DNA from 2 places in the Pseudomonas sp. Arb-4-2C genome. Region 2 is predicted to be linked to the other one. Evidence: riboswitches for the same ligand, from Rfam matches in the RefSeq annotation. Region 2 holds a riboswitch; the other holds the start of a gene.
The links. A riboswitch is a leader RNA that binds a small molecule or an ion and turns the genes downstream of it on or off. The one in region 2 is predicted to bind cobalamin.
Positions count from the first base shown of each region.

Region 1: it holds a riboswitch for cobalamin, as region 2 does, so the genes downstream of both, AC0J41_RS13610 (CbtB domain-containing protein) here and cobO (cob(I)yrinic acid a,c-diamide adenosyltransferase) in region 2, are expected to answer to the same signal.

Region 1 is NZ_CM146899.1:3,055,827-3,071,046, forward strand. Features, by position in the region: cobalamin riboswitch at 896-1,117, shown strand; gene AC0J41_RS13610 (CbtB domain-containing protein) at 1,240-1,437, shown strand; gene AC0J41_RS13615 (CbtA family protein) at 1,449-2,150, shown strand; gene AC0J41_RS13620 (cobalamin biosynthesis protein) at 2,147-2,560, shown strand; gene cobM (precorrin-4 C(11)-methyltransferase) at 2,642-3,388, shown strand; gene nfuA (Fe-S biogenesis protein NfuA) at 3,533-4,117, opposite strand; gene AC0J41_RS13635 (acyltransferase family protein) at 4,175-5,200, opposite strand; gene AC0J41_RS13640 (fatty acid cis/trans isomerase) at 5,384-7,678, opposite strand; gene metH (methionine synthase) at 7,834-11,544, shown strand; gene AC0J41_RS13650 (NEL-type E3 ubiquitin ligase domain-containing protein) at 11,602-15,220, opposite strand, start outside.
Region 2 is NZ_CM146899.1:1,419,693-1,434,912, reverse strand. Features, by position in the region: gene AC0J41_RS06515 (cobyrinate a,c-diamide synthase) at 1-1,313, opposite strand, end outside; gene cobO (cob(I)yrinic acid a,c-diamide adenosyltransferase) at 1,310-1,921, opposite strand; cobalamin riboswitch at 2,003-2,233, opposite strand; gene AC0J41_RS06505 (hypothetical protein) at 2,397-2,981, shown strand; gene AC0J41_RS06500 (PQQ-dependent sugar dehydrogenase) at 3,048-4,361, shown strand; gene AC0J41_RS06495 (C40 family peptidase) at 4,452-4,988, opposite strand; gene AC0J41_RS06490 (C40 family peptidase) at 5,210-5,827, opposite strand; gene hda (DnaA regulatory inactivator Hda) at 6,053-6,757, opposite strand; gene AC0J41_RS06480 (AI-2E family transporter) at 6,977-8,050, opposite strand; gene AC0J41_RS06475 (DUF2066 domain-containing protein) at 8,085-9,143, opposite strand; gene purM (phosphoribosylformylglycinamidine cyclo-ligase) at 9,517-10,575, shown strand; gene purN (phosphoribosylglycinamide formyltransferase) at 10,575-11,225, shown strand; gene AC0J41_RS06460 (DUF3108 domain-containing protein) at 11,234-11,947, shown strand; gene AC0J41_RS06455 (methyl-accepting chemotaxis protein) at 12,141-13,766, opposite strand; gene AC0J41_RS06450 (amidohydrolase family protein) at 13,898-14,953, opposite strand; gene AC0J41_RS06445 (OsmC family protein) at 15,082-15,220, shown strand, end outside.

The DNA.
Region 1 (15,220 bases), 1.6 Mb from region 2:
TGGGTCAATGGTTGGTGGATTTTGGGATTGGGGGCATATCCGTTGCTTCGGGTGCTGCCGCTGGCGGTTTCGCTCTTACAGCGAGTCCCTTTTTCAAACGCCAAAAAGGAACCAAAAGGCTTTGCCCCGGCGTACGGCACTTCGCTGAGGCTCAGTGTTCCCTCGCTACGGTGTCCATCAGGGGGCATCGCCTACGGTTTGCTTCGCTGCACCTCCTCTCGATGTATGCGGCTTCGCCGCACGGCGCTGCGCGCCTACCCCCAGATGAACACCTTCGCTCGGCCTGCCGAAGGGGCTTTGAGATCAAAGGCAACATCAAAAGCCAGATCCAGATCCAGATCAAAAGATCACAGCCTTCGGCAGTTCCCACAGGGGATTAGGTGTGTTCAGTTGGAGTTAGTTGGTTGGCGGACCGCCTTCGCGAGCAAGCCCGCTCCCACAGTGGGATCGGGTGTGCTCAGTTAAAGATTGGTCGGCCGTGAGGCCGCCATCGCTGGCAGGCCAGCTCCCACAATTTTAATTCGTGCCCCCCATGCGGCGAAGCCGCCCCACTCAACACGATGAGCGTTAGCTCGAGTAAAGATTTTGATCTCAAAGCCCGTCGGCAGGCTGAGTGGAGGGATTGATCCGGGGGTGGGAGCGCAGCGACCGTTTGGCGCAGCCAAACACATCGAGAGGAGGTGCAGCGAAGCAAACCGGAGGCGCTGCGCCCGGATCAATCCCGGAGCGAAGGAACCCGAGCCTAGGCGAGGGCCGAACGTCAGGGCATAGACCTTTTGGTTACTTTTGGGGCGTTTGCCAAAAGTGACCCGCCGTCAGGGTGGAACCCTAAGCAGCCGTTACCGCAGCACCGGATCCACCCACAAAATTGACTAAATTCCCCAACCCATGGTCTCCTACACAACTTGTTACGGGTGCCCTTCACAGGGTGAAACGGGAAACCGGTGAATCATGTGCTTTACTCAAGCCCATGTCAGTCCGGTGCTGCCCCCGCAACGGTAAGCGAGCGAAGCGTCAGATCCACTGTGCCAGTACGGCATGGGAAGGTGATGCTTGCAGGTCGGCCTGACGCCAACCCCTCGTGAGCCCGGAGACCGGCCCGCAACACACAGTGCGCATTGTGCGTCGCTGAACATAACAAACCCGCGGTGGGCGGGCGCTGTTCGAACCTCTGCGTGCCCGACTCGCAGGGGTCTTCATGCGCTCTATTCACCCGCTGACACTCCAGAGGGAAGCGCCATGTCGATCATCAGCAGCACCGGCAGCAACACCGATAAAATCTCCAGCACCGCCACGTTGAGCCAACGCCTGACTGCGGCGATCTTTGCCTCGATCCTGGGTGCCAGCCTCGTCTACTTCGCCGGTTTCTCGCACATCGAAGCGGTGCACAACGCCGCCCACGATACCCGCCACAGCGCCGCGTTTCCGTGCCACTGAGACCTTTCGACATGATCAAGCGAATTGCGCAAACCGCAGGGTTCACCGGCCTGCTGGCTGCCCTGCTCCTCACCCTGTTGCAAAGTTTCTGGGTCTCGCCGTTGATTCTGCAGGCGGAAACCTTCGAAAAAGCCGAACCTGTCGCCGTTCATGAACATGCCGAAGGCGCCATGGCCGGGCACACCCACGACGCACAAGCCTGGGAGCCGGAAGACGGCTGGCAGCGCGTAGTCTCGACCACCGGAGGCAATCTGGTGGTGGCCGTCGGTTTCGCCCTGATGCTCGCGGGCCTTTACACCCTGCGTGCACCGACCAAAACCTCGCAAGGCCTGCTCTGGGGCCTGGCCGGTTACGCGACCTTCGTGCTTGCACCGACCCTCGGCCTGCCGCCTGAACTGCCGGGTACCGCTGCAGCCGATCTGGCTTCGCGCCAGATGTGGTGGATCGGCACGGCCGCCTCGACCGCTGTCGGCCTGGCCCTGATCGTGTTCAGCCGTCACTGGCTGATGAAGCTGCTGGGCGTGGCAATCCTGGCCGTACCGCATGTGATCGGCGCCCCGCCGCCGGAGGTGCATTCGATGCTGGCACCCGAGGCGCTGGAAGCTCAGTTCAAAATCGCTTCGCAGTTGACCAACGTGGCGTTCTGGCTGGCTTTGGGCCTGATCAGCGCCTGGTTGTTCCGCCGCAAAAGCGATGGTCAGTACCACGCATGACCGATGACAGCGCAGCGCCGACCTTCGTCGTCGGCCTGGGCTGCCAGCGCGGCTGCCCGGCCAGCACGCTGCGCGCGTTGCTCGACCAGGCCTTGCAGGCGCATCGCATCGACCTTTTAGCGGTCAAGGCCCTGGCCAGTATCGACTTGAAGCGTGATGAGCCCGGTTTACAGGAACTCGCCGCCCAACTGGCACTGCCGCTGTTGTATTTCAGCAGCGTAGAACTGGCGAGTTATCAGCAGCGTCTGAGCCATCATTCACAGATCGCCTACGAACGTACCGGATGCTACGGCGTTGCCGAAAGTGCTGCGCTGGCCCTCGCCGAACAGCTGATTCAGGCGCCGGCAAAACTGCTGATTTCCCGGCAAAAATACGCCCAGGCCACGTTGGCATTGGCCGGCGCTGCGTAAAATCCCGATAATCCCCCTCTTTGATCATGAGCAATCTTCATCTGAAGCCTTGCCCTGCCCCGTTTTTCACAGGATTTCTTCATGACCGTCTACTTCATCGGCGCCGGCCCCGGCGACCCGGAATTGATCACTGTCAAAGGCCAGCGACTGATTCGCAGCTGCCCTGTGATCATCTACGCAGGCTCGCTGGTCCCGACCGCTGTGCTGGAGGGGCATCAGGCCGAAATCGTGGTCAACAGCGCCGAATTGCACTTGGAGCAGATCATCGAATTGATCAAATCCGCCCACGCCAAGGGGCAGGATGTGGCACGGGTGCACTCCGGCGATCCGAGCCTGTATGGCGCGATTGGCGAGCAGATTCGCTATTTGCGTGAGTTGAATATTGCGTTCGAAATCATCCCTGGCGTTACCGCAACGGCGGCGTGCGCGGCACTGCTGGGCGCAGAACTGACCCTTCCGGACATCTCGCAAAGCGTGATTCTGACCCGCTACGCCGACAAGACCGCAATGCCGGCCGGCGAAGAACTGGGGAGTCTGGCGCAGCATGGCGCGACCATGGCGATTCATCTGGGGGTCAACCACCTGGAGAAAATCATCGCCGAACTGCTGCCGCATTACGGCGCGGATTGCCCGATTGCAGTGATTCACCGCGCGACATGGCCGGATCAGGACTGGGTGGTGGGGACACTGGAGGATATTGCCGCGAAGGTGCAGGCCAAGGGGTTTCGGCGCACGGCGTTGATTCTGGTTGGACGAGTGCTGGGCAGTGAGGTGTTCAGCGAGTCATCGCTGTATCGCGCGGGGCATGCGCATCTTTATCGCCCATGACGGTCCTTTCGCAAGCCAGCCCGCCCCCACATTTGCAATGCGATCACCTGTGGGGGGCGGGCTGGCTCGCGAAGGCGTCATTGAATTTCACGCAAAAAAAACGGCGCTCACGGGGCGCCGTTTTTCATGTCCGCAGCGAACACCTTAGTAGTAGGCGTTTTCTTTCTGCGTGTGGTCGGTCACGTCGCGCACACCCTTTAGTTCAGGAATACGCTCGAGCAGAGTGCGCTCGATACCTTCCTTCAGGGTCACGTCGGCCTGGCCGCAGCCTTGGCATCCACCGCCGAACTGCAGCACGGCGATGCCGTCCTCGACCACATCGATCAGGCTGACCTGACCGCCGTGGCTGGCCAGCCCCGGGTTGATCTCGGTTTGCAGGTAGTAGTTGATGCGCTCGTTGACCGGGCTGTCGGCGTTGACCATCGGCACTTTGGCGTTTGGCGCCTTGATGGTCAGTTGACCACCCATGCGGTCGGTGGCGTAGTCGACGACGGCATCGTCAAGGAACGCTTCGCTGAACGAGTCGATGTAGGCGGTGAAGCTTTTCAGCCCCAGCGCGGTATCTTCAGGTTTTTCTTCGCCCGGCTTGCAGTAGGCAATGCAGGTTTCGGCGTACTGGGTGCCAGGCTGGGTGATGAAGACGCGGATGCCGATGCCCGGGGTGTTCTGCTTGGAGAGCAGATCGGCCAGGTAATCGTGGGCGGCGTCGGTAATGGTAATAGCGGTCATGGAAACTCCTCGCAGGCTTGGGCGCAGTTTACGCCAATCATCGCGCCGCACAAAGTCCTAGTATTTTTGTCGGGAAAGCTGGGAATCCGATTGAGCAACAGGTTCGCCATCGATCCGCGCTTTAAGCCACTGATAGCTGCGTTTTTCCACCCATTCGTAGCTCAACCAAGACCCTGCGCCAATGGCCACAGCGCAGACGACGAACATCAGGTACGGACTGATTCCATAATGTCGCGCGATAAAACCACCGGCCGACAGCACCAGCACGTGCATCAGATACACCGAATACGAACAATCGCCCAGCAGCTTGAGTAGCCGATTGCGCTCGACATAACGTTCCAGCGCCATGCAGGCCATCACCAGCACCGCACTCGCCAGCCCCCAGTTCAACAGTCGTGGCGCCGGCGTCAGGCAATAGATTGCCATCAACGCGGCGCCAATTCCCAGCAACGGCAACCACAGGCCCGGGCCAATCCAGCCCCGGCGGTACAGGATGCCGATGCCGATCCCCAGCAAGAACTCGTAAACGATGTCCGAACGATAGAACTCGCTGACCCAGCCAAACGCCTGGCAAGTAGCAAACAGCAACGCTGCGACCACCAGCAGACGCACCTGCCAACGGAACACCAGCGCACAGGCGAACAGCACGTAGAACAGGATTTCGTAATTGAGGGTCCAGCCGACATTCAGGGTCGGGTAGATCCCGTACCCGCCGGGGTTCTGCGCCGGGATGAACAACAGCGACAGCAGCAGATGCCCGACGTCCAGCCTCTGATCCGGCAACACCTGTCCGGCGACCAGCACCAGCAGCGCCATCAGCAACGTGTAAAGCCAGTACGCCGGCACGATGCGCGACAGGCGGTACAGCAGAAATTGCCCCGGCCGCAGGCGCTTGTCCTCGGTGGACAAGAAAATCACCAGGCCGCTGATGACAAAAAAGATGTCGACCCCGACTGCGCCTTTGTCGATGAACAACTGGCCAATCGGGCCGCGCGCCTTGAAGTCGAAGAAAATCTGCATGAAGTGGTGACAGACCACCGTCCACGCGGCAAGCGCCCGCAGGGCCTGCACTGAAATCAACATTGAGCGCTCCTGTCCACGATTCCTGAAACACCACTGCCCCCTGTGGGAGCGGGCTTGCTCGCGAATGCGCTGTGTCAGGCGACATCCATTTCGAATGAGCTGACACCTTCGCGAGCGAAACCGCTCCACAGTTGAGATTTGCGGTGTTGCCAAGAATTGGGACAGCAGGTCCGTCTCAAACGATCAAAGATTCTCGTAGCGGTTCATGTCCAGCACGCCCTCTTCCACCGGGTCGGTTTCGTGGATGTATTGGCTCAGGTCGTGGAAATAGAACCAGAATTGCGGATGACTGCGGCGAATCCCCCAGCGTTCGACGATTTTCTCGAAGCGCTCGGCATCCTTGGCGTTTTCCATTGCATCGACAAACTCCGGTACTTGCTCGGCCGGAATGTTGAATATGAAGTTCGGATAACTGCTGAGCACGCCCGGATAAATCGTCAAAGTGTCGAGTCCCGGTTGATAGCGCAGCGATTCACCCAGCAGGAACGCCACGTTGCTGTGCGCACGGTTGCGCAGCAGGCTGTACACCTCACGTTTGCCGCTGCGGGTTTCGATGCGCAGCATGGTGGCTTCGGGCAATTGATCGATCACTTTCAGACCGGCCGCTGGACGCGAGGTCAGGCGACTGAGGGCCTGCTCGGCATTTTGCAGCGCCGGGTCGATATTCGGCCGCGAGCAGTAGGCGCCAGCACAGCGATTGATCGGGTCGGGCCGCGCATTGAGGTCGCCGTAACGCGCCAGCAACTGCATGGCGAAATCGTATTTCGGGTCCTTCGAATCGAGTTTCAGTGCAGTCGGCTTGTCGTCGTCAATGGCCTCGTAATCGAGCCACATCTTGAACTGGCCGCTGCTCTGGTACCAATCGTCGAGGTAATCCTCGCGGGAATCGGCCGGCATCAGACGCAGGAAGTTCTGCTCGGCGCCGTTGCGGATCAGGTCGAAATACAGACGGGTCTGCGCCTGATGCGAGACGTTGCCGAACACATCGAAGTTGACCGCCAACTGGTAATAGGTGCGCTCCAGCAACGGATAGTCGAACAGCCACAGAGTCTGTGGCACTTCGCCGATCAAGCCTTTGGTCACCGAGGCGCTGTCGAAGTGGCGGAAGATGCTCAGCAGCGCGTTGTCGTTGCCGGCCCACAAGGTCGACCAACTCGGCGGCGGTTGATCGGCGTAGCTGTCGCGGCGCAGGGCCTCGTATTCATTACGTTTGTTGCGGTAGTTGTGCCACAGGCTCAGGACACTGCCGACGTCGTCATTCTGCCCGGGCATCGCCAGCAATGGCGTGGCCTGCCCGCGATAGTTGGGGTCGGTGATGTACAGGTCATGCTCCGGGGCCTGGAACAGCGCCCAGAAGTTGTCGCGAATCACATCAGTCGCGATCTGCCCGCGGCACACTGGCCCGCGAATGAACGTACGCACGAAGTATTCGGCGTTATCGAGCATGAACTGATAACGCGCCTGGGCCGGAATCGCCTCGAAGGTGGCGAACGGGTTGGCGCGGCTCTGCGGGCCGTAACCCGGCAGCGCATTGACCTGCCAGTTTCCGCTGTAGAACAGGCTCTTGACCCGCGCCATCTTCGCCGCGCTCAGCGGATAGGTGATGTGGGTCTTGTGCACGATCACCCCTTGCACCGGCCACAGGCGGTAATACACCTGAGTGCCCGGGTCATCGTTCGGGCGACGGGTAGCGATCAGGTCGATCGGCTGGCCGCTCGGCGTGCGCGAACGCACCCACTGGAAGTAGTGCCCCGGCTCGCCGTCCTTGAAATAGATGTGCGCCAGGAACCAGTGCTCGAACAACCAGCGCCCGACCAGACTCTGCCGCGCTCCCGGGGTGTTGAGCAGGTTTTCCCACTGGACGATTTGCAGCGCTTCTCGGGCGCTCGGCGCCAGGCCTTGCTCGTCAATCGGCGCACCAGACGCCAGCCAGCGCTGCAACGTCTGGTATTGCTGATCGGTCAGGCCGGTCACCGCCAGCGGCATGCCTTCTTTCGGGTGGGCGCCGGCGTAGCCTTCAAACTCGGCGGGCATCGCGCACATGTTTTCTCGCTGCAGGCCAAGCACGATGTCTTCCGGCAGTTTGGCATTGGGAGTCAGCGGGGTTTTGTGCCCCAGTTCCAGCATCCGCGCCATCAGCGCCGCCTGACTGCCCTGGGCGTCGAGCACCGAATAGAAGCCCTTCTGCTGCCAGGCGCGTTTGCCGAAGGCGTCATAGAACAGTCGAGTGGTCGGCGCGGCCTGGGTCCGTTCACCGTCGTAGACCGGCATCTTGCTCGCGCCACGCCCAGCGCCTTCGCCGCTGCCCAGATTGAGCTGACAGGCGGAGTCGTAGCACGCGTGGCAGGCCACGCACTTCTCGGTGAAGATCGGTTGAATGTCACGGGTATATGAAATGGAAGGCGAAATCGAGGGCTCCTGCGCCACCGCGCCAAAGCTTGAGAACAGCAAGAAAATGCTGATGACGCGGTACGACATGCCCTTGATCCCGATCCTGAAAAAAACGCCGCAATTCTACAGTATGACGCCCGTACCAACATGAACGATATTCATGCAAAAGCGTGACATGCTCTAAAACCGCACAGGTTTGTTATGATCCCGGCCCTTCGTAATGGTCTTTTCGAGTAGTCCAAATGTCCGATCGCAGCGTCCGCCTTCAAGCTCTCAAGCAAGCCCTCAAAGAGCGCATCCTGATTCTCGACGGCGGCATGGGCACGATGATCCAGAGCTACAAGCTCGAAGAGCAGGATTATCGCGGCAAACGCTTCGCTGACTGGCCGAGTGACGTCAAGGGCAACAACGACCTCTTGGTGATCACCCGTCCGGACGTGATCGGCGGCATCGAGAAAGCCTACCTGGATGCCGGCGCCGACATTCTGGAAACCAACACCTTCAACGCCACGCGCATTTCCATGGCCGACTACGGCATGGAAGCGCTGGCCTTCGAATTAAACGTAGAAGGCGCGCGCTTGGCCCGCAAGGTCGCCGACGCCAAGACCGCCGAGAACCCGGCCAAGCCGCGCTTCGTCGCCGGCGTGCTCGGCCCGACCAGCCGCACCTGCTCGCTGTCGCCTGACGTCAACAACCCGGGCTACCGCAACGTTACCTTTGATGAGCTGGTGGAAAACTACACCGAGGCTACCAAAGGTCTGATCGAGGGCGGCGCCGACCTGATCCTGATCGAAACCATTTTCGACACCCTCAATGCCAAAGCGGCGATCTTCGCCGTGCAAGGGGTGTTCGAAGAGCTGGGCTTCGAGCTGCCGATCATGATTTCCGGGACCATCACCGACGCCTCCGGCCGTACCCTGTCGGGCCAGACCACCGAAGCGTTCTGGAACTCGGTGGCGCACGCCAAACCGATTTCCGTCGGCCTGAACTGCGCCCTCGGCGCGCGTGAGTTGCGTCCGTACCTGGAAGAGCTGTCGGACAAGGCCAGCACCCACGTGTCGGCGCACCCGAACGCCGGCCTGCCGAATGAATTCGGCGAGTACGACGAGTTGCCGGTGGACACCGCCAAAGTCATCGAAGAATTCGCCCAGAGCGGTTTCCTCAACATTGTCGGCGGTTGCTGCGGCACCACCCCGGGCCACATCGAAGCCATCGCCAAAGCCGTGGCCGGTTACGCACCGCGGCAGATTCCGGACATTCCCAAGGCGTGCCGCCTGTCGGGTCTGGAGCCGTTCACCATCGATCGCAGCTCGCTGTTCGTTAACGTCGGCGAGCGCACCAACATCACCGGCTCCGCCAAATTCGCCCGCCTGATCCGTGAAGACAACTACACCGAAGCCCTGGAAGTCGCCCTGCAGCAGGTCGAGGCCGGCGCGCAGGTGATCGACATCAACATGGACGAAGGGATGCTCGATTCGAAGAAGGCCATGGTGACCTTCCTCAATCTGATCGCCGGTGAGCCGGACATCTCCCGCGTACCGATCATGATCGACTCCTCGAAATGGGAAGTGATCGAAGCCGGCCTCAAGTGCATTCAGGGCAAGGGCATCGTCAACTCGATCAGCATGAAAGAAGGCGTCGAGCAGTTCATCCACCACGCCAAACTGTGCAAGCGCTACGGCGCCGCGGTGGTGGTGATGGCGTTCGACGAAGCCGGCCAGGCCGACACCGAAGCGCGCAAGAAAGAAATCTGCAAACGCTCCTACGACATTCTGGTCAACGAAGTCGGCTTCCCGCCGGAAGACATCATTTTCGACCCGAACATCTTCGCCGTGGCCACCGGCATCGAAGAACACAACAACTACGCTGTGGACTTCATCAACGCCTGCGCCTACATCCGCGACGAGCTGCCGTATGCCCTGAGCTCCGGTGGCGTGTCCAACGTGTCGTTCTCGTTCCGTGGCAACAACCCGGTGCGTGAGGCGATCCACTCGGTGTTCCTGCTGTACGCGATCCGCGCCGGCCTGACCATGGGTATCGTCAACGCCGGTCAGCTGGAGATCTACGACCAGATCCCGCAGGAACTGCGCGACGCCGTCGAAGACGTGATCCTCAACCGCACGCCGGAAGGCACCGATGCCCTCCTCGCCATTGCCGACAAGTACAAGGGCGACGGCAGTGTCAAGGAAGCCGAGACCGAAGAGTGGCGCGGCTGGGACGTCAACAAGCGTCTGGAGCATGCGCTGGTCAAGGGCATCACTACCCACATCGTTGAAGACACCGAAGAATCGCGCCAGTCGTTCGCCCGTCCGATCGAAGTGATCGAAGGGCCGCTGATGTCCGGCATGAACATCGTCGGCGACCTGTTCGGCGCCGGCAAAATGTTCCTGCCGCAGGTGGTGAAATCCGCCCGCGTAATGAAACAGGCGGTGGCACACCTGATCCCGTTCATCGAGCTGGAAAAAGGCGACAAGCCCGAAGCCAAGGGCAAGATCCTCATGGCCACCGTCAAGGGTGACGTGCACGACATCGGCAAGAACATCGTCGGCGTGGTGCTGGGCTGTAACGGCTACGACATCGTCGACCTCGGCGTGATGGTCCCGGCAGAGAAGATTCTGCAGGTAGCCAAAGAGCAGAAATGCGACATCATCGGCCTGTCCGGCCTGATCACCCCGTCGCTGGACGAGATGGTCCACGTCGCCCGCGAAATGCAGCGTCAGGATTTCCACCTGCCGCTGATGATCGGTGGCGCGACCACCTCCAAGGCGCACACGGCGGTGAAAATCGAGCCGAAGTACAGTAACGATGCCGTGGTCTACGTCACCGACGCCTCGCGCGCCGTGGGCGTGGCGACCCAGTTGTTGTCCAAGGAGCTCAAAGCCGGTTTCGTCGAGAAGACCCGCGCCGATTACGTCGATGTGCGCGAGCGCACCGCCAACCGCAGCGCCCGCACCGAACGCCTGAGCTATGCAGCAGCCATCGCCAAGAAACCACAGTTCGACTGGGCCGGTTACACCCCGGTCAAACCGACGTTCACCGGCACCCGGATGCTGGACAACATCGACCTCAACGTTCTGGCCGAGTACATCGACTGGACGCCGTTCTTCATTTCCTGGGACTTGGCCGGCAAGTTCCCGCGCATCCTTGAAGACGAAGTGGTCGGTGAAGCCGCCACCTCGCTGTACAAAGATGCTCGCGAGATGCTCAGCAAACTGATCGACGAAAAGTTGATCAGCGCCCGTGCGGTGTTCGGCTTCTGGCCGGCCAATCAGGTGCATGACGACGACATCGAACTGTACGGCGATGACGGCAAGCCAATGGCGCGCCTGCATCACCTGCGTCAACAGATCATCAAGACCGACGGCAAACCGAACTTCTCGCTGGCCGACTTCGTTGCACCGAAGGACAGCGAAGTGACCGACTACGTCGGTGGTTTCATCACCACCGCCGGCATCGGTGCCGAAGAAGTCGCCAAGGCTTATCAGGACGCTGGCGACGATTACAACTCGATCATGGTCAAGGCCCTGGCCGACCGTCTGGCCGAAGCCTGCGCCGAATGGCTGCACCAGCAGGTGCGTAAAGAACACTGGGGCTATGCCAAGGATGAACAGCTGGACAACGAAGCACTGATCAAAGAGCAGTACTCAGGCATCCGCCCTGCCCCGGGCTATCCGGCTTGCCCGGATCACACTGAGAAGGCCGCACTGTTTGCGTTGCTCGACCCGGAAGCGGCCGAAATGCGCGCTGGCCGCAGCGGTGTGTTCCTCACCGAACATTACGCGATGTTCCCGGCTGCAGCGGTCAGCGGCTGGTACTTTGCCCATCCGCAGGCGCAATACTTTGCCGTGGGCAAGGTCGACAAGGACCAGGTGCAGAGCTACACCTCGCGCAAGGGTCAGGACCTGAGCGTCACCGAGCGCTGGCTGGCACCAAACCTCGGCTACGACAACTGATCAAACGGGTTGATCCCGGTGCCGGTTTAACCGGCGCCGGGCACTGTGCTTTCAGTTTCAGACGTTGGACAGATGCCGTGAAGAGCCCGGGACAGGCGCTTTTACAGCATTGATTGCATCGATTTCCTGCTGCGAAAGCTCGATCATTTTCACGTTACGTTCGGCCGTACGATCGAACAACCGGTTCAAGTATTCTGGATCGTCGGCGCTCAGCCCGTCATCTTCCCCGTCCTCAAGCAATTGCAGCTCGTCCAGTTTCCTGAAGACCTCGGGGTATTTCTCCTGAAGGTATTGCATCCAGTAATCGCGCTGAATCAGATCTTCCAGAAATTTGTCGGACCGCTCGGCATTGCTGACTTCCGTTCGCGCCTCGACCAGTTGTTGCGGGCCGATGCCCGAGGCATAGGTCATGTTTTTTGGCTGTCCTGGCAGCTCCAGGCCGTCCTCCCAGCCGGCGGTCAAACCGATTCGATACCCCAGGCGCATCTCGGCCTCATCGAAACCACTGCGTGTTGCCGCCGCTTTCGCCAGTTCGTCGACCTGGTCGAGGCGAAACAATCGCCGCGACAGATTCAACAACACTTCACCTTTTGCGCCTGATAGATCGGACGGCAAATCAAGCAACGCGTTATGAGTGAACACCTTGGTTTCCAGACCGCTGAAGGTCAGGATCCGCCCGTCAACGCAGGTGCCGTGGGTGGATGAGCTGGCAAAGATGACTTCCCTGAGCTCGGTGTCGGCTGCGGCGGCTTCCATGACGGTCCAGACCCGTCGCGTCAGGTCAGCATTGGCCACCCTGAATTCGCGCGTGTCCTGCAGTCGCTCCAGCAGATGGAAGAACGCCGCGCTGTCCGGCTCTGCAGCCAGTTGTTCCCACAACGCATCGCGATCCGCCAATTGTGCCGTAGCGAAATTGGCCAGCCATGGGGCTTTGTATTGCGCCTGCGATGGGTCAATCGACACGATCTCGTCGGATTCAATGCTGTCAGTCGTTTCGGTCAACCCGCCCGCGCTGTCGTCAATCAGCTCTTCAAGATCAGCGCGTGAGAAACCCAATACCCGGTGACGTTCCCCCGCTACCTGATACGCCCGGAGCCGCTCAAGGCTTTCCTCGGACAAATTATAGTTGTCGGTCAAGTCAGTACCGTTCATCAATTGCTCGTGCGTACCGTCAAGTGCCTCCTCTGGCAGCGTAGTGATGTCGTTACGGCTCAGATTGAGCATGCGCAGATGCTCCGCCTGCAGCGCACCTTCCGGCCAGGCCAGCAAATTGTTGTTGCGCAGATCGAGCGCTTCCAGTCGCCCGAAATAATTGACATCGAACGACTCCAGGTTGTTGTAGCTCACATCCAGCGAAGTCAGATGTTCCAGGCCGGAAAGGGACTCGTACAAGTGCTCGGGATCGTAGAATCGGTTACTGGATAGCTCCAGCTGCTCCAGTTCAGACATGTTGCGCACCGATTGCGGTACAGCCTCCAACTCATTACCGCCAAGCGCCAGCGTTCGCACCTGCGTGAAGGCGTTGAGGAAACCGTTGGCCCCCTCGGTGCTCAGTCTGGTACCCGTCAGATTGAGCGTGCGGACATGCGCAAAATCTTCCGGTAGTGCCGGAATATCTCCCAGTTGCAAACCGTTCAGATCCAGCACGGCTTGCGTCACACCTTGCAGGTTGGGCAACCTTGCCCGCCAACAGGTGAGGATTCGCCAGGCCGCCAGACTGCGGGTCTGCGAAGAGATGACCCAGCCTGTTCCATGGGTCTCGCGAGTGTACAGCCAGCCATTCAATTGGCGCACCAGCGTATCAAACGTCTGGTTCCAGGTGCTGATCCGACCACCTGTTTCAGCATTCGTCGCTCCGCTGCCGCGCATCTGCTCAATCAACTGCGCCGCTTGTTCGCCACTGAAGGCCGGCTGCATGCGCTGCAGACTGTTGATCATCAACGTCTCACCTTCGCCTGTCGCCGCGTGGGGAAGTGGCAACAAATACCTGGCAACCGAAAAACCGTTCTCTGCTGGAGGAAAGGTCAGCGGTACCGGTTCGTTGGCAAAGGCTTCGAGTGCGCCCTCGGGCAGTCCCGTTTCAAACTCGATCCGCTGTTGCACAGCCCGCAGCGCTGCCGCCGTGGCTGGTGTCAAAGGGTTACCGGTCAGATTGCTGTTGATCACGGCATGGCTGTCCAGAAACGCTGGAGGCAACGTGGTGATCTTGCTGCTACGCAAGTCCACCCAAGTCAGTTGGCTGAGCGCCTCAGCCCCCGCGGGCCAGGTTTGCAGATCGGTGCCTCGTAAATTCAGCGCCTTCAAGCGCGTCAGGCCAGCGACGCTCAATCCGGTCAAAGGATTGTTATGCAGATCCAGATATTCGAGGGCCGGCAATGACTCCAGGCCCTCCTGCAACCGGGGCGTGTCAGTCAACAGATTGTCGCAGAGATCCAGGCGCGACAGCCTCGTCAGGCTACCCGGCACAATGGGCAATTCATGCAGGGCGTTGTCACTCAGGTCGAGCGTCTGCACCTCCCGAAAAGCCGCCAGGAAGTCGCGCAGTTGCAGGGCATCTACTCGCTGGCCCAAAAGCAGCAAGGTGCGTACATGTGAGAACGCATCGGCAGATAATTGCGGAAGCTCGCTGAGCATCAACCCTGACAAATCCAGCGTCGAGGCGGAAACCGTCGCACCGTAGCGTTTGAAAAGTCCCTTGCGCCAACTGTTTCTGATGGCATGCGTCGCGTTGGAGCGTCCGATTATTTCCCTGAGTGACTCTTGCGAGACCATGCCCGTTTGCAGCCAGTCAATAAGCTGCCTGTCGAGGGTTGCAAACTGCTCACTCAAGGCTTCGATGGCTGTGAATCGTTGCTGCTCGTCAGGCCATTGCTCAAAGAAACGGTCGAAGATGCTCTGCGGCGGTGTGCTCAAGCCTTCGCCCAGACGGTTCAACTCACCTTTGCAGTAGTCCCTGACCATCGCTTCGCGGTCAATAAGATGCTCGGGATGTGTCTTGACGTACTCATAGGCGACCTTGAAGTTTTCGCGGGAGAACTTCGACCAGTCAAGTGACAACCCCGACCACAACTTTTCGTGCCCTTCGAGCAGCCCTGCGGGCAAGGTGTTGATCCCGGTGTCCTTGAGGTTCAGACGTTCGAGATCAGGCAATTCAAGTACCCCGGCCGGCCATTCGAGCAAGGAATAGGCAGCGATCTCGAGTTTTCGCAGTTTGTGCAGTTGGCTGACGTCGAAGGCAATCGGCTGGTAACCCGACGAACAGACTGTCAGCTCTTCGAGCTGGGTCAGCCTGCCCAACCGTGCCGGCATGTCAGCGGCAAACGGGATCGCGCCATAAAGCGTCAGATGGGTCAGTCGGTCCATTCCCTGTAAGGCTTGCGGTAGATTGCTGAACGTTTCGCTGGTCGCATTGATGGTCAGTTTTTCCAGTTGCGGAAAAACGCCCAGCAGCGCGTCGGCATTCGTATCGGTGATGCAGCGACCGCGAACATTCAGCTCCCGTATGTGAGAAAAGTCTGCTGTCAGAAGCGGTAGCGCCTCATCACAAACCAGATCCAGCTGTGCGAAGCGTGGATGAATCTGCGCCAGCGGTGAGGTGCGCCAGCTCTGCTTGATGTTGCGCACGGTGCTGGACTTGCCACCGATCATCGATTGCAGCGTCGGTTCCGGTGTCGGC
Region 2 (15,220 bases):
GCGAAAGCGGCCTCGATATCTGGCGCAAACAATGCGGCAATCGCCGTCGGATTCGACGGAAAGTAGAAATGCACGTACGACGCCGTCATCCGCCCCTCGCGATACACCGCCTCCGCTCCGCGCCCGCCATTGGGGCTCAGGCCCCGGGCAATCGGCATCAGTTCAGTGGTGGTCAGGGAATGGTGATAGGTGTGGCCGCGCAACGAACCTTCCGGCAGATCCACCGCTTGCAGCGCCAGTGCTGCCAGACGCTTTTGCATCACCGCATCACCGCGCAGCAGCCCGACCAGCTCAGCGCGGGCGCCTTCGACGTCAGTCAACGAATCGAGTAGATAGAGCATGCCGCCACACTCGGCGAGCAGTGGTTTGCCGGCGGCGTGGTGCGCACGGATCGCCTCAAGCATCGCAGTATTTTGCGCCAACGCGACATGGTGCAATTCCGGATAACCGCCCGGCAGATACAGGCTGTCAGCCTCAGGCAACTGCGTATCGCGAATCGGCGAGAAAAAGCTCAACTCGGCGCCCATCGCGCGCAGCAAGTCGAGGCTGGCGCCGTAGGTGAAGGCAAAGGCTTCATCGCGTGCGACAGCAATGCGCACACCTGCGAGCAACGGTTCAGCGGGGATCACTTCAGGCGCGGCGAATTCCACGGCCGGTGGCAGCGCTACCTCGCAACTGCTGGCCAAAGCTTCGGCGGCCGCGTCGAGACGCAAATCCAGGTCATTCAGTTCACTGGCTTGCACCAGTCCGAGATGGCGGCTCGGCAACTCGATCCCCGTTTCGCGGGACAGCGCACCGTACCAGCGCAAGCCTTCGGTGAGGCTGCCCTCGAGCAGTTGCGCGTGACGCAAGGTGCCGACGCGGTTGGCGAGCACGCCGGCAAACGGCAAGTCCGGCTGATAGCGCGCCAGCCCCAGCGCCAGGGCGCCAAAGGTCTGGGCCATCGCAGTACCGTCGATCACGCCGAGCACCGGCACACCAAAGTGTCGCGCCAGATCGGCACTCGAAGGCGTACCGTCGAACAGGCCCATTACGCCTTCGATCAGAATCAGATCCGCCTCGGCGGCGGCTTCCCACAACAGACGCCGGCTTTCCTGCTCGCCGACCATCCACATGTCCAGTTGATACACCGGCGCACCGCTGGCGCGCTCGAGAATCATCGGGTCGAGGAAGTCCGGGCCACATTTGAAGACGCGCACCTTGCGCCCCTGATTGCGATGCAAACGCGCGAGTGCGGCGGTGACGGTGGTCTTGCCCTGACCGGAGGCCGGCGCGGCAATCAGCACCGCCGGGCAGTGACGTGGTTGATTCAAAGTTCGACGCCTTTCTGCGCTTTGATGCCCGCCTGAAAGGCGTGTTTGAGCATGCCCATTTCGGTGACGGTGTCACCCATCTCGATCATTTCCGGCTTGGCCGCACGACCGGTGACGATCACGTGCTGCATTGGCGGACGCGCCTGCAAATCGCTGAGCACCTGATCCAGGTCGAGGTAGCCATGCTTGAGGGCGATGTTCAGTTCATCCAGCACCACCAGACCGATCGACGGATCGCGCAGCAGCTCGCGGGAGACTGCCCACGCGGCTTCGGCGGCAGCAATGTCACGCTGCCGGTCCTGGGTTTCCCAGGTGAAGCCCTCGCCCATCACGTGAAAGCGCACTTGCTCGGGGAAGCGCCGGAAGAACAGTTCTTCGCCGGTGCTGTTGCGCCCCTTGATGAACTGCACCACGCCGCACTGCATGCCGTGGCCCATGGCGCGGGCAAGCATGCCGAACGCCGAGCTGCTTTTGCCTTTGCCATTGCCGGTCAGCACCAGCACCAGGCCGCACTCGTCGGGCGAATTGGCGATGCGTTCGTCGATCACGGCTTTTTTGCGCTGCATACGCGCCAGATGGCGTTCGTCACGCTCGGGGGAATCGGTCATGGGGGAGCTCTCCGTTGAGGCTGGATAACGGCGGGCAGGCACAAGAATAGACGGCAAAAAGCCTGGCATCGCCCACCGTGATGCCGCTGGATGGATCAGGCCGGTCTCCGGGCTCATGAGCGGCGAATCGCCGGGCTGCGCGCCTTCCCGCGTCTGTCGACACAGTGGCTCAATGCGCAGCTTTGACTCATTTACCGTTGCGGGGGCAGCGCCGGGATCGCGATCGTTCTTCGCCTGAAGACAACCCTCACCGGCTTCCCTGTTTCACTCTGTCGACACACGTCACAGAGCACCTGAAACAAGCCGCGAAGGTTAGAGGGTTGGGGGTGGAGCGTCAATTAAAGAGGCGGCCGTCGGGCGAATAACTGCCGCCGATCAATTATCTGGCGCCAATCTTGTGCCACACTGATACAAGTGATATCAAAGAGCCATGCTTTTCTCGAAAAAGCCCATCACAACAATAAGGATGATTACGATGCAAGGCATGATCATCAGCAACCCGCGCCTGGAGTTCCTGCGCCCGGTGCTTGAACGCTGGTTTGACTGTTTCGACCGCTACAACGCCGTGCGCGGCGACAACGACACGCCTTACTGGCATGACGAGAAAGCCAATCTCGGATTGCTCTCCGCTGCGGCATGGATGGCCGAACTGGTGACCCTTTGCGACACCGCCACCCGCAAGCAGAACGAGGACGGCGAGCGCAATGCCCGCGCCCACCTGTTCCTCGCCGGCGCCGAAGACCGCGCCTACATCCAGGCCACGCAGCGCTGGCCGCGAGTCAGCAACCTCAACCTGACCCAGGCCCTGCTGGAAATCACCAGCGACGCCAAACGCATCAGCTTCGCCAGCGACCTCAAACTCGGTTGCCTGTTCGTCGCGCCGCAAAAAGCCCAGCACAGCGCCAGCCCCGAAGAGCTGCAGGACATGGTCGACGACCTGCAAAAGGAACACTGCTGCGCGGTCGCCTGGTATTTCCCCTACGCCTACCGCAAGTTGCGCAGCGAAGCGGGCAACTATCACCCCGGAATCGCCGTGCTGCTCAAAGAGGCCCGTGGCTGAGCGGTTGAACCATCGGGTGCGCAGGCTCCTCTATGATTAGGCATGCATTCATAGGGAAGATCAGTAATGCGCAAAACCCAACTCGCTCTCCTCATCGCCCTCGCCGGAGGGCTCGCCGCCTGCGGTGAATCCTCCAGCCTGCAAGTTTCCGACGGCACCGGCCCGTCACCGAAGCTGCCCGAACCCAACAAGACCCTGATTCCGACGGTGAACATCGCCCCGGCGATCGGCTGGCCTGCGGGCGGCAAACCGACCGCAGTGGCTGGTACGCAAGTCGCTGCATTTGCCGAAGGCCTCGACCATCCGCGCTGGCTCTACGTGCTGCCCAACGGTGACGTGCTGGTGGCGGAAACCAATGCTCCGCCAAAGCCTGACGACAGCAGTGGCATTCGTGGCTGGGTAATGAAGAAAGTCATGGGCAAGGCTGGCGCCGGCGTGCCGAGCCCGAATCGCATCACCCTGCTGCGCGATGCCGACCACGACGGCGTGGCCGAGACCCGCACGGTTTTTCTGCAGAATCTCAATTCGCCGTTCGGCATGACGCTGGTCGGCAACGATCTGTACGTCGCCGACACTGATCGCTTGCTGCGCTTCCACTACGAGCCGGGCGCGACCGAGATCAAGACGCAGCCGATCAAAGTCACCGACCTGCCAGGCGGCACACTGAACCATCACTGGACCAAAAACGTCATCGCCAGCAAGGACGGCAGCAAGTTGTACGTCACCGTCGGCTCGAACAGCAACGTCGGCGAAAACGGCCTGGATAAAGAGGAAGGTCGCGCGGCGATCTGGGAAGTGGATCGCGCCACAGGCAACCACCGGATCTTCGCCTCGGGCATCCGCAACCCCAACGGTCTCGCGTGGGAGCCCACCTCTGGCGCGCTGTGGACGGCGGTCAACGAGCGTGACGAGATCGGCAGCGACCTGGTGCCGGACTACATCACCTCAGTCAAGGACGGCGGCTTCTATGGCTGGCCCTTCAGCTATTACGGCCAGCATGTGGATGTGCGCGTAAAACCGCAAAACCTCGATCTGGTGGCCAAGGCCATTGCTCCGGACTACGCCGTAGGCCCGCACACCGCCTCGCTGGGCCTGACATTCGCCGAGGGCAACAGCCTGCCGGCGCAATTCAAGGAAGGCGCGTTCATTGGCCAGCATGGCTCATGGAACCGCAAACCGCACAGTGGCTATAAAGTGATTTTCGTACCGTTCGCCGCCGGCAAGCCGAACGGAGCACCGGTCGATGTGCTGACTGGCTTCCTCGACAAGGACGAGAACGCTCTGGGCCGCCCGGTGGGCGTGGTGATCGACCAGCAAGGCGGTTTGCTGGTGGCCGACGATGTGGGCAACAAGGTGTGGCGGGTGTCGTCCGCCAAATAATTTAGCGTCCAGCACATAACAAATGTGGGAGATTCTATGTTTGAGGGTTCCCCTCAAACATAGAATCTCCCACATTTAAAACATCAGCAATTACGGGTTATGCGCCAGATGCTCAGGCTGCAACACCCGTTTGGCGCTCAGATACGCTTTCTGCCAGTACGCCTTCGACAGGCTGTCGAGCTTCACCGTGCCACCGGTTGCCGGCGCGTGCACGAAGCGCCCTTCTCCGACGTAGATCCCCGCATGGCTGACTTGCGAGCCGCCGTTGGTGGCGAAGAAGATCAGGTCGCCAGTCTGCAAGCCTTCCTTGCCGACATTCGGCGCCTGCATCACGATCAGTTCACGCGTCGAACGCGGCAGATTGATACCCGCCGCATCGCGGTAAACGAAACCGATCAGACCACTGCAATCAAAACCCGAATCCGGCGTGTTGCCGCCCCAGCGATAAGGCGTGCCGACCAGGCCGAGCGCGCGAAACAGCACGTCTTCAGCGGCGGGCGAGAACGACTGGGAAGGTCCGAACACTACCGGGGCACGTACGACGGGCGCAGGCGGCGGTGTGCGACTGGCGCAGGCGCTGAGCAGCGCTGCGAAGAAGATCAATGCAAGGCGGGCCGACATCGTCATAAACAGAACACCCTGATCTGGCTGCGGCTTTCTCTGCCGGATGGACAGAAAACAAAACCGCCTGCGGAGCACGCAGGCGGTTTGCCATCAATATAGATACAGGATTCTAGCGGCTATACGACAAACTTCAAGTAAGACTTTAACTTCACCTTGTAAAGTCTAGGTCTACTCCGTTGCCGTGGCCGTTTTTTTGTCGCCACGGACGTGGCGACAACGGGGAATTACTTGCGAGCGGTGACCACAGTCGGTGCCATTGCGAGGGCGCGTTTGGCTTCGATGAAAGTCTTGCTCCAGTAGCTGTCACCCAGGCTGTCGATGCGAACACCGCCGCTACGACGACTGCTGGAGTGAATGAACTGGTTGTCACCCAGATAGATCCCGGCGTGACTCACACGACCGCGACGACCGTTGGTGGCGAAGAACAGCAGATCGCCCGGCTCCAGGTTGCTGCGCGAGACCAGAGGGGCATCCACGTTGATCATTTCGCGGGTGGAGCGCGGCAGATTCATGCCGGCCTCTTCGCGGAACAGGTAACCGATGAAACCGCTGCAGTCGAAACCGGCTTCCGAGGTACCGCCGAAACGGTAACGAGTACCGATCAGGGACATGCCGCGTTCAAGGATGCTGTCGGCCAGAACCGGAAGCTCGTATGGCTTCTTGCCGTTGAAATCGGCGAGTTCTTTTTCGGTGGCCAGCTCTTCCTGATAAATAACGGAAGACTGGGCAGTGGCAGAATTTTTAACCTGTTGAGGCTGCTCTTGAACTGGAGAATGAGCAGCGCAACCGAACAACAGGGTGACGAGTGCGAGAGGCACGAGGGGTGCGAAGCGATTTAGCATGGGCACGACCGTGGCTGAAGTTGTAAAGAAGCCGAGACTATGCCCGCTATCGGCCTCATTTGCAAATTCAATCGATCTTTTTGTGACTTCCCGGTTTCTCGTTTACATCTAAGCGCTTAAGCCCATTTGAATCGATACGCGGTCTGCACCCTGTGCGGAAAAGCGGATTTTCTGGCGCCTGAAATATGTCGAAACCTGCTGCAAGCCCCGTAATTCAAGGGCTGACTACCAGCCAAGGGTTTCTTTCAGAAACGGAATTGTCAGCTTGCGTTGTGCCTGCAACGAAGCCTGATCGAGCTGTTCGAGCAAGTCGAACAATGCACTCATGCTGCGGGTGCCACGCGTCAGAATAAAATGCCCGACTTCATCGGTCAGGTGCAGACCACGACGCGAAGCGCGCAATTGCAATGCGCGCAATTTGTCTTCATCGGAGAGCGGACGCATCTGGAAGATCAGCGCCAGGGTCAGGCGCGATTTGAGGTCGGCCAGCTTGACCGGCAACTCGCGTGGCGAGGTGGACGCGGCGATCAGCAAGCGCCGACCGCTGTCACGCAGACGGTTGAACAGATGAAACATCGCCTCTTCCCAGTCCGGCTTGCCGGCAATCACCTGCAGGTCATCCAGGCAGACCAGTTCGTACTGTTCAAGGTTGTCGAGAATTTCGATGCCGCGATCCATCAACTCGGCCAGCGGCAGGTATACCGCCGGCTCACCCATCTGTTCGAACCGCAGGCAAGCCGCCTGCAACAGATGCGTACGCCCTACCCCATGCTTGCCCCACAGGTAGATCAGGCTTTCGGTCCAGCCGGCGTCGGCTTCGCATAGGCGCTCGACATAGCCGAGTGCAGCGGCATTGGCGCCTGGGTAGTAGTTGATGAAGGTGGCGTCGTCACGCAGACGCACACCTAGGGGCAGCTGAATCGGTTTCATGCTGACTGAACAGTTCTCAAGGAACCGTTAGTGGCCTCTGTGTAAAGTTTGCGAAGTTTATACCCGTGAAGCTGAGCGCACAATGCGACAGACTCCAAGCAAAATCAAAGGTTTGCGTTAACGCGCTGGTTTTATGACAGTTTCTCTGACGCGATGCCGAGCAAACCCACCGCAAAACACGGGCCAACCCGGCGCAATGCCGGGCTGTCCGCGTGGAGACTACAACTCGGGATCGTCGACTCCACTGTAGATATCGGAGTCCTTGTACAAATCATGCACGTGACGCACCAGCACCATGATCACCGCCGCCACCGGCAATGCCAGCAGGACACCGGTAAAGCCGAACAACTCGCCACCGGCCAGAATCGCGAAGATCACCGCCACCGGGTGCAGACCGATCCGGTCACCCACCAGCAGTGGCGTCAGCACCATGCCTTCCAGCGCCTGCCCCACCATGAACACCGCGACAATCCCGATCATCGGATACAGATCGCCGCCGAACTGGAACAACCCGGCAATCAGCGCCGCGCCAATTCCGATCACGAAGCCCATGTATGGCACGATCGCCGCCAGCCCCGCGATCAGGCCGATCAATAGCCCCAGCTCCAGACCAACGATCATCAGGCCGGCGGCGTAGATCACACCAAGCGCCAGCATGACCAGCAATTGTCCGCGCACGAACGCGCCGAGCACCTCATGGCATTCACCCGCCAGCGAGACGATGGTTTGCTCACGATCACGCGGCAACAGGCTGCGGATCTTGGCCATCATCAAGTCCCAGTCGCGCAGCAGGTAAAAACTCACGACCGGAATCAGCACCAGATTCGCCAGCCAGCCAATCAGCGCCAGACTTGAAGCCGTCGCCTGACTCAACACCACGCTGACGATGTCGGTAGTCTGGCCCATGTGTTCGCTGATCGCCGCCTTGACCTTGTCGAACTTCCAGAAGCCATCCGACAAACCCAGCTTCGACTGCGCCCACGGCAACGCGGTGTGCTGCAGCCAGTCGAGCATCTGCGGCGCCAATTCATATAAACGCAGCAACTGCTTGGCGAGCATCGGCACCAACACCAGCAACAGGGTTGTGACGATCAGCGTGAACAGGGCGAATACCGCGATCACTCCCCAAGTGCGCGACAGGCCGAGCCGCTCAAGACGATCCACCAGCGGATCGAACAGATATGCCAGCAGCAAGGCCACCAGAAACGGCGTGAGGATCGGGTGCAGCAACCAGACAAACGCGCAAAGCAGGACTACCCCACCGAGCCAGAACCAACGCCGCGAATCAGCCATGTACCACTCCTACTGCTTCTATATAAGGAAAGACTTACCAGCGAAACCGCAACGATGGCGCCAAAGGTGCCGGGGCTGCAGCGACAACCGGCGCAGCACCGGCAACCGTCGGTTGTGGCGCCGCCACCGGTGCCGGCGCCTCAGCCGGCAATTCCTGCAACTTCGCCAATGACAATTGCGCACGCAACTGATCGGCGCTGCCGCTGACCCGATACACGATGCGATCACCCTCGACACTTTGCAGACGCACACCGAACGGTTCGAGTAACCGCAGCAGCGTGGCGTAGTGCTCCAGATTCATACCCTGCACTTCCAGGGTCTGTTGACCCGACACCCCAGGCTTGGCAACAAACCGCGGCGCCAGACGCTCGGCCACCGCCAGCATCACGGCATCGGCCACGGCAGCCTGATCGGCGCCCTGCACGCTGCCGGCCTCCTTCTGATCACCCAGCCACAGGTGCCATTTGGCCTGCCACTGCCCACCCTCTTCGTGTGCATGCACAGCCAGCAAGGCATCTGCGCCGTATCGTTCCGAAGCGCCGTGCAACGGCGCAGGATCGGTGCCGTCCAGCACCGGCGCGGTGGCCACCAGCTGTTCACTCAGATCCGCCAGCGGCAAGCGCAGCGGCAAGCCTCGGTGCTGGGCCGCCGCCCGCAACGGCGCAGCGGCGGCCTGACCGTCACCGACCAGGCTTGAGCCTTCAGTTGAATCGTTCAGCCACCAGCTAAGAATCGAAGGCCGGCTTGCGCCCCACAACGACAGCCCCGCCCGACGCAGTGCCTGCTCGGTGGTGGCCGGGTCGAAATCGACTTTCAGCACTTCCGGCGGCCCGGCATCAAAACCAAACTGACTGATGATCTGTTGCGGATCCTTGCGAATCGCCGCCAGCCCCGGGCTCTGCGGCGCCTTCGGGTCGCCGGTCAGACGCAATACCAGCGTATCCAGCGCCGCCTGCGTGGCGCGATCACGCTCTTCCGGTGCCTGGCTGCTGACCGGCTGGCGTACTTGATAGAGACCTTTGAGGTTTTCGGCATGACTCGCCAGGCTGACCACAGACAAACAACCCACAACCAACAATTTACAAAAACGCATGGAAAATTCCCGTCGACAGGAGCGGCTGGAACAGGCCGCGTGAACCGGTTAAGCAAGGCTGTGACAATCTGCCATCGCAAAACATTCACACGGTAGCGGTAAGTTTTTGCACAGTGATAACGATAGACGGTTAATCGGCACACCTTATACAGGCACTCACCCGGCACAATTGCAAAAAATTTCAGTCGATTAGCCCCTGCCCGTCGGCGCGAGGATGGCCGCTGCCCCTCAAGCCTGATAAAATCGCGCGCCTTCGCAGACCGGCAACAGCCGGGCGCCCCGAAATTCGCGTGAGGCTATCGCCCCACCGGTTTTGGCGTTCCCGCTGAACTCGGTCGTTACCCCTGAATCCCCTCCCCTAAAGGCCTGGATCATGAGCAAGCAACCCTCCCTGAGCTACAAGGACGCCGGTGTAGACATCGACGCCGGTGAAGCATTGGTCGAACGCATCAAGAGCGTCGCCAAGCGCACTGCGCGCCCGGAAGTCATGGGCGGCCTGGGCGGTTTCGGCGCCCTCTGCGAAATCCCGGCCGGCTACAAGCAGCCTGTGCTGGTTTCCGGCACCGACGGCGTCGGCACCAAGCTGCGCCTGGCGCTGAACCTGAACAAGCACGACAGCATCGGTATCGACCTGGTTGCCATGTGCGTCAACGACCTCGTCGTTTGCGGCGCAGAGCCACTGTTCTTCCTCGACTACTACGCCACCGGCAAACTGAATGTCGACACCGCTGCCCAGGTAGTGACCGGCATCGGCGCCGGCTGCGAACTGTCCGGTTGCTCGCTGGTCGGCGGTGAAACCGCTGAAATGCCTGGCATGTACGAAGGCGAAGACTACGACCTGGCCGGCTTCTGCGTCGGCGTGGTGGAAAAGGCTGAAATCATCGACGGCTCGAAAGTCGCCACCGGTGACGCCCTGATCGCCCTGCCATCGTCCGGCCCGCACTCCAACGGCTACTCGCTGATCCGCAAGATCATCGAAGTGTCCGGCGCCGACATCGAAAACATCCAGCTCGACGGCAAACCGCTGACCGACCTGCTGATGGCCCCGACCCGCATCTACGTGAAGCCGCTGCTCAAGCTGATCAAGGACACCGGCGCCGTCAAAGCCATGGCCCACATCACCGGTGGTGGCCTGCTGGACAACATCCCGCGCGTTCTGCCAAAAGGCGCTCAGGCCGTGGTTGACGTGGCCAGCTGGACCCGCCCGGCTGTCTTCGACTGGCTGCAAGCGCAAGGCAACGTCGACGAGACCGAAATGCACCGCGTGCTGAACTGCGGCGTGGGCATGGTGATCTGCGTGGCTCAGGAGCACGTTGAAGTTGCTCTGAAGACCCTGCGTGACGCTGGCGAACAGCCTTGGGTCATCGGCCAGATCGCTGCTGCCGCCGAAGGTGCAGCCCAGGTTGATCTGCAGAACCTTAAGGCTCATTAATGTCCGCAACCTGTGATGTCGTGGTGCTGTTGTCCGGCACCGGCAGTAACTTGCAGGCTCTGATCGACAGCACGCGGACCGGCGACAGCCCGGTCCGCATCGCTGCGGTGATTTCCAACCGCGCCGACGCCTACGGCCTGCAACGCGCCAGTGACGCGGGTATCGCTACCCGCTCGCTGGATCACAAAGCATTCGAAGGTCGCGAGGCCTTCGATGCTGCCCTGATCGAACTGATCGACGAATTCAATCCGAAACTCGTGGTGCTGGCCGGCTTCATGCGCATTCTCAGCGCTGACTTCGTGCGTCACTACCAGGGTCGCCTGCTCAACATCCATCCCTCGCTGCTGCCCAAATACAAAGGGTTACACACTCATCAGCGCGCGCTGGAGGCCGGCGACGCCGAGCATGGCTGCTCCGTGCACTTCGTCACCGAGGAACTCGATGGTGGACCACTGGTCGTACAGGCAGTAATACCGGTAGAGTTGCACGACACGCCGCACAGTCTGGCGCAGCGAGTCCATGTTCAGGAACACCTGATCTACCCGATGGCGGTACGCTGGTTTGCCGAAGGGCGGCTGGCACTCGGCGAACAAGGTGCTTTACTGGATGGCCAGTTACTCGCGGCCAGCGGCCACTTGATTCGACACTAGGAGATTTTATGCGTCGCGCCCTGCTCTTCGCTTGCGCTCTGCTCGCCCTGCCCTTCGCGCAGGCGGCAGACCTTCAACCGTTCTCCGCCAGCTACACCGCCGACTGGAAGCAGCTGCCCATGAGCGGCACTGCCGAGCGGAGCCTGACCAAGCAAGCCAATGGCGTCTGGAAGCTCAGCTTCAAGGCGTCGATGATGATCGCCAACCTGACCGAAGAAAGCACCCTGACCCTCGACAAGGACACGCTGCTGCCGCAGTCCTACCATTTCGAACGGGGTGGTTTGGGCAAGGCGAAGAAGTCTGACCTGGATTTCGACTGGAACGCCAAGATGGTCACCGGCATCGATCGTGGTGATGCGGTCAAGGTTCCACTCAACCGCGGCATGGTCGACAAGTCCACGTATCAACTGGCACTGCAACACGACCTGGCGTCCGGCAAGAAGACCATGAGCTATCAAGTGGTCGATGGCGGCGATGTCGATACCTACGACTTCCGCGTACTGGGCACCGAAAAAGTCGAAACAAAAGCCGGCAAGATCGACGCGATCAAAGTCGAGCGCGTGCGCGATCCGACACAAAGCAAGCGCATCACCGTCCTGTGGTTCGCCAAGGACTGGGATTACCTGCTGGTCCGCCTGCAACAGGTTGAAACTGACGGCAAGGAGTACAACATCATGCTCCAGGACGGCACGGTCAACGGCAAAACCGTTAAAGGCAGCTGATCAGCCGCTACAACGAAAAGCCCCGCCAATGCGGGGCTTTTTTGTGCCTGTAATTTTCGCAACAACACACCCCTCCTGTGGGAGCGAGCCTGCTCGCGAAGGCGTCAGTTCAGCCGATTCGTTTGTGGCTGATACACCGCTTTCGCGAGCAGGCTCACTCCCACAGGATTCAGCGCGGTATTAAAGGATCAGATCAGACCGAAAACTTCGCCACCATATTGTTCAAATCCACCGCCAGCCGCGACAGCTCCTGGCTCGCCGCGCTGGTCTGATTGGCCCCCGCCGACGTCTGCAGCGCCAGATCGCGGATGTTCATCAGGTTGCGATCCACCTCTCGCGCCACCGCCGCCTGCTCCTCCGACGCGCTGGCAATCACCAGGTTGCGCTCGTTGATCAAGGTGAATGCCGAGGCGATTTCCTCCAGTGCCACCCCTGCCGCCTTGGCCAACTCCAGCGTCGAATGCGCACGGATGTTGCTCTGCTGCATCGAACTCACCGCCGAATCGGTGCCCTGCTGGATCCCGCCAATCATCTGCTCGATTTCCTGAGTCGACTGCTGGGTCCGATGCGCCAGCGCCCGCACCTCATCGGCCACCACCGCAAAACCACGGCCGGCATCCCCGGCCCGCGCCGCTTCAATCGCGGCGTTCAGCGCCAGCAGATTGGTCTGTTCGGCAATCGAGCGGATCACGTCCAGCACTTTGCTGATGCCGTGAACCTTCTGCGCCAGATCCTCCACTTGCGTGGCGTTGGACGTGACATCCTCGGCCAGGGATTCGATTGACGTCACGGTCTGTTTGACCTGCTCGCGCCCGTGCTGGGCAATCCGGTCAGACTCTCTCGATGCCTCGGAAGTCGCCACCGCATTGCTCGCCACCTCTTCCACCGCAGCGGTCATCTGATTGACCGCCGTCGCAGCCTGCTCGATCTCCAGACTCTGCTGATGCAGCCCACGCGTGGCATCCTCCGTGACGCAACTGAGTTCCTCGGAGGCCGACGCCAACTGACTGGACGATTCGGAAATCTGCCGGATGGTGTCGCGCAAATTGTGTTGCATGCTTTTCAGCGCATGCAGCAGCCGCGCCGGCTCGTCCTTGCCGGAGATATGGATATCGCCGGTCAGATCGCCACTGGCCACCACTTGCGCCACACCCAGCGACTGCGCGAGAGGCAGGACGATGCTGCGGGTCAGCAGCAGCGCCAGACCAATGGTGATCAGCGCAGTGATGCCGATCATCACACCGACCCACACCCGCGAATTGATGAACACCAGGCGCGCCGCCTCGGTCGCGAGATTAGCGTTGTGCTTGTTCAGCTCCACCAGGTCGCGCAGGGTGACGGCGATATCGTCCGCCAACGGGCTCATCTGGCCGTTGAGAATCGCTGCCGCCTCTTCCACCCGATTCTGTGCCGACAACGCCATGACCTGCGCCTGCAGCTCCAGATACTTGTGCTCGGCGACCTTGAAGCGATCAAACAGGTTTCGCTCCTCGGGCAACACGATCAATACGTCATAGCGTTGCTGGGCTTCGCTCAATACGCCGCGCAGCTCGTTGAGCTTGGTGACATTCTGTTCCAGTGCCTGCGGATCGCGATTGAGCAACAGGCGCATGGTCAGCGCGCGCAGACGCAGCATGTCCTGACTCATCTCGCCGACCGCCATCACGCTCGGCAGCCAGTTGTTGTCGACTTCATCAGACTGCGCGCGCATGTTCGACATTTGCAGCAGGGCGAACGCCCCCAGGGCAAACACCATCAGCGCCAGCACACCAAAACCCAGGCCGGCACGCGGCGCAATATTGAGACTACGGATACTCATTACTCTGGTTCCTTCCAAAAGCGCTGCATCAACCCTGCAGCCGGTTGCTTTAGAAGGTATCGGCCCAGCGCCAATTTGCGTAAGACGAAAAGGTGATATCAAAAGGCCTTGATACTTCGAACACCTCAGCATTAACGATTTAGCGGGGTTTTCCCGGACTTTGGCGCTGTTCGCGGCAATATCGCCAGGAAGTTGTCCCGAGCGACTTTACGCGCAACGGCTTCGGGCAAGGCGTCGAGAAACGGCGTGAAGCTGTGCATTTCCTTACCGAGTTTGTTGAATCGACCTACAACATCTGATCCGAGCATAAAGCGCTCAGGGTATTTCTCCACCAATGCCAGCCATTCCGCACGCGGTTTGCCCTGTTCGTCCAGCAGATACGGTGTGAGCATGCTCCACGACAGATCGATAAACAGATTCGGATAAGCCTCAAGCAATCGGCTGACGGTAGGCAGCAGAAACTTCAGGTGGGTCTGGTGACGATGGATCTCCGCGCTGGTGCCGGCGTGAGCCCAGATAAACCGGGTGTGCGGGTGATTACGCAGCGGTTCTTCGACTTCCTTCAGGTAAAGCGGATTTTTCTCACGCTTGGAGGTGATGTTGGAATGCAGCATCACCGGCAGATCGTTTTCTGCCGCCAAGTGATAGATGCGTGTCATCGCCTCGTTGTTGGCCCGCGGCGTATCGCCGGCGGTCAGCGCCGTCAGGTCGTCATGACGGGTAAACACTTCGCCAATGCCCTGCCACAACCCCGGATACAGATCGAGCAGACGCTGGATGTGCGCAGCGGAGTTTTTGTCGTTGGGGTTGAACCCGGACAGAAATGGGTGAAAGTGCTGACGCTGCTCCGGGGTCAGTTTCTGTACGGCATCAGCGACAATCACGTCAGTGGCGCTGTACCAGTAGGCATCAGCGTCATCGCCGGCGTAATAGCGTGGACGCTTGGGTTCGTCTTCGTGCCATTTCTTCGCTACGGGAATCCCGGAAATCATCACGTGATCAATGGAATTGTCCTGCATGGCCGTGAGTAATTTCGCCATGCCGGCGGTTTCCTGGAAGAAATCCACGTAGTGCAGGTGCGCATCGCTGTAGGTGTAATCGCGGGCACTGGCGGCGCCGGCAACGACCAGCAGGCAGGCAAGACTCAAACGAAACAAGGACACAAGTAATCTCCGGCAGGTAGGCATAGCCTAGACCCTGAGCCGACAGCAAGGGTTCATCCTGCAGGAAAGTGGAACGCGTGCTTGTGGGAATGCTCTATAACTGCAAGGTCTTTTTTTATCGCACGACTTTTCCTACTGCCAGTGAGGTTGCCATGACTGTTACCGTCAATACCGTCTCCGCCGAAGGTTTTCGTCACACCGTAAAGATCGATGACCACGAATTGTTTGCCGATGTACCGAAATCTGCCGGTGGCGAAGGCACAGCCCCCGAGCCGCACGACTACTTCGACG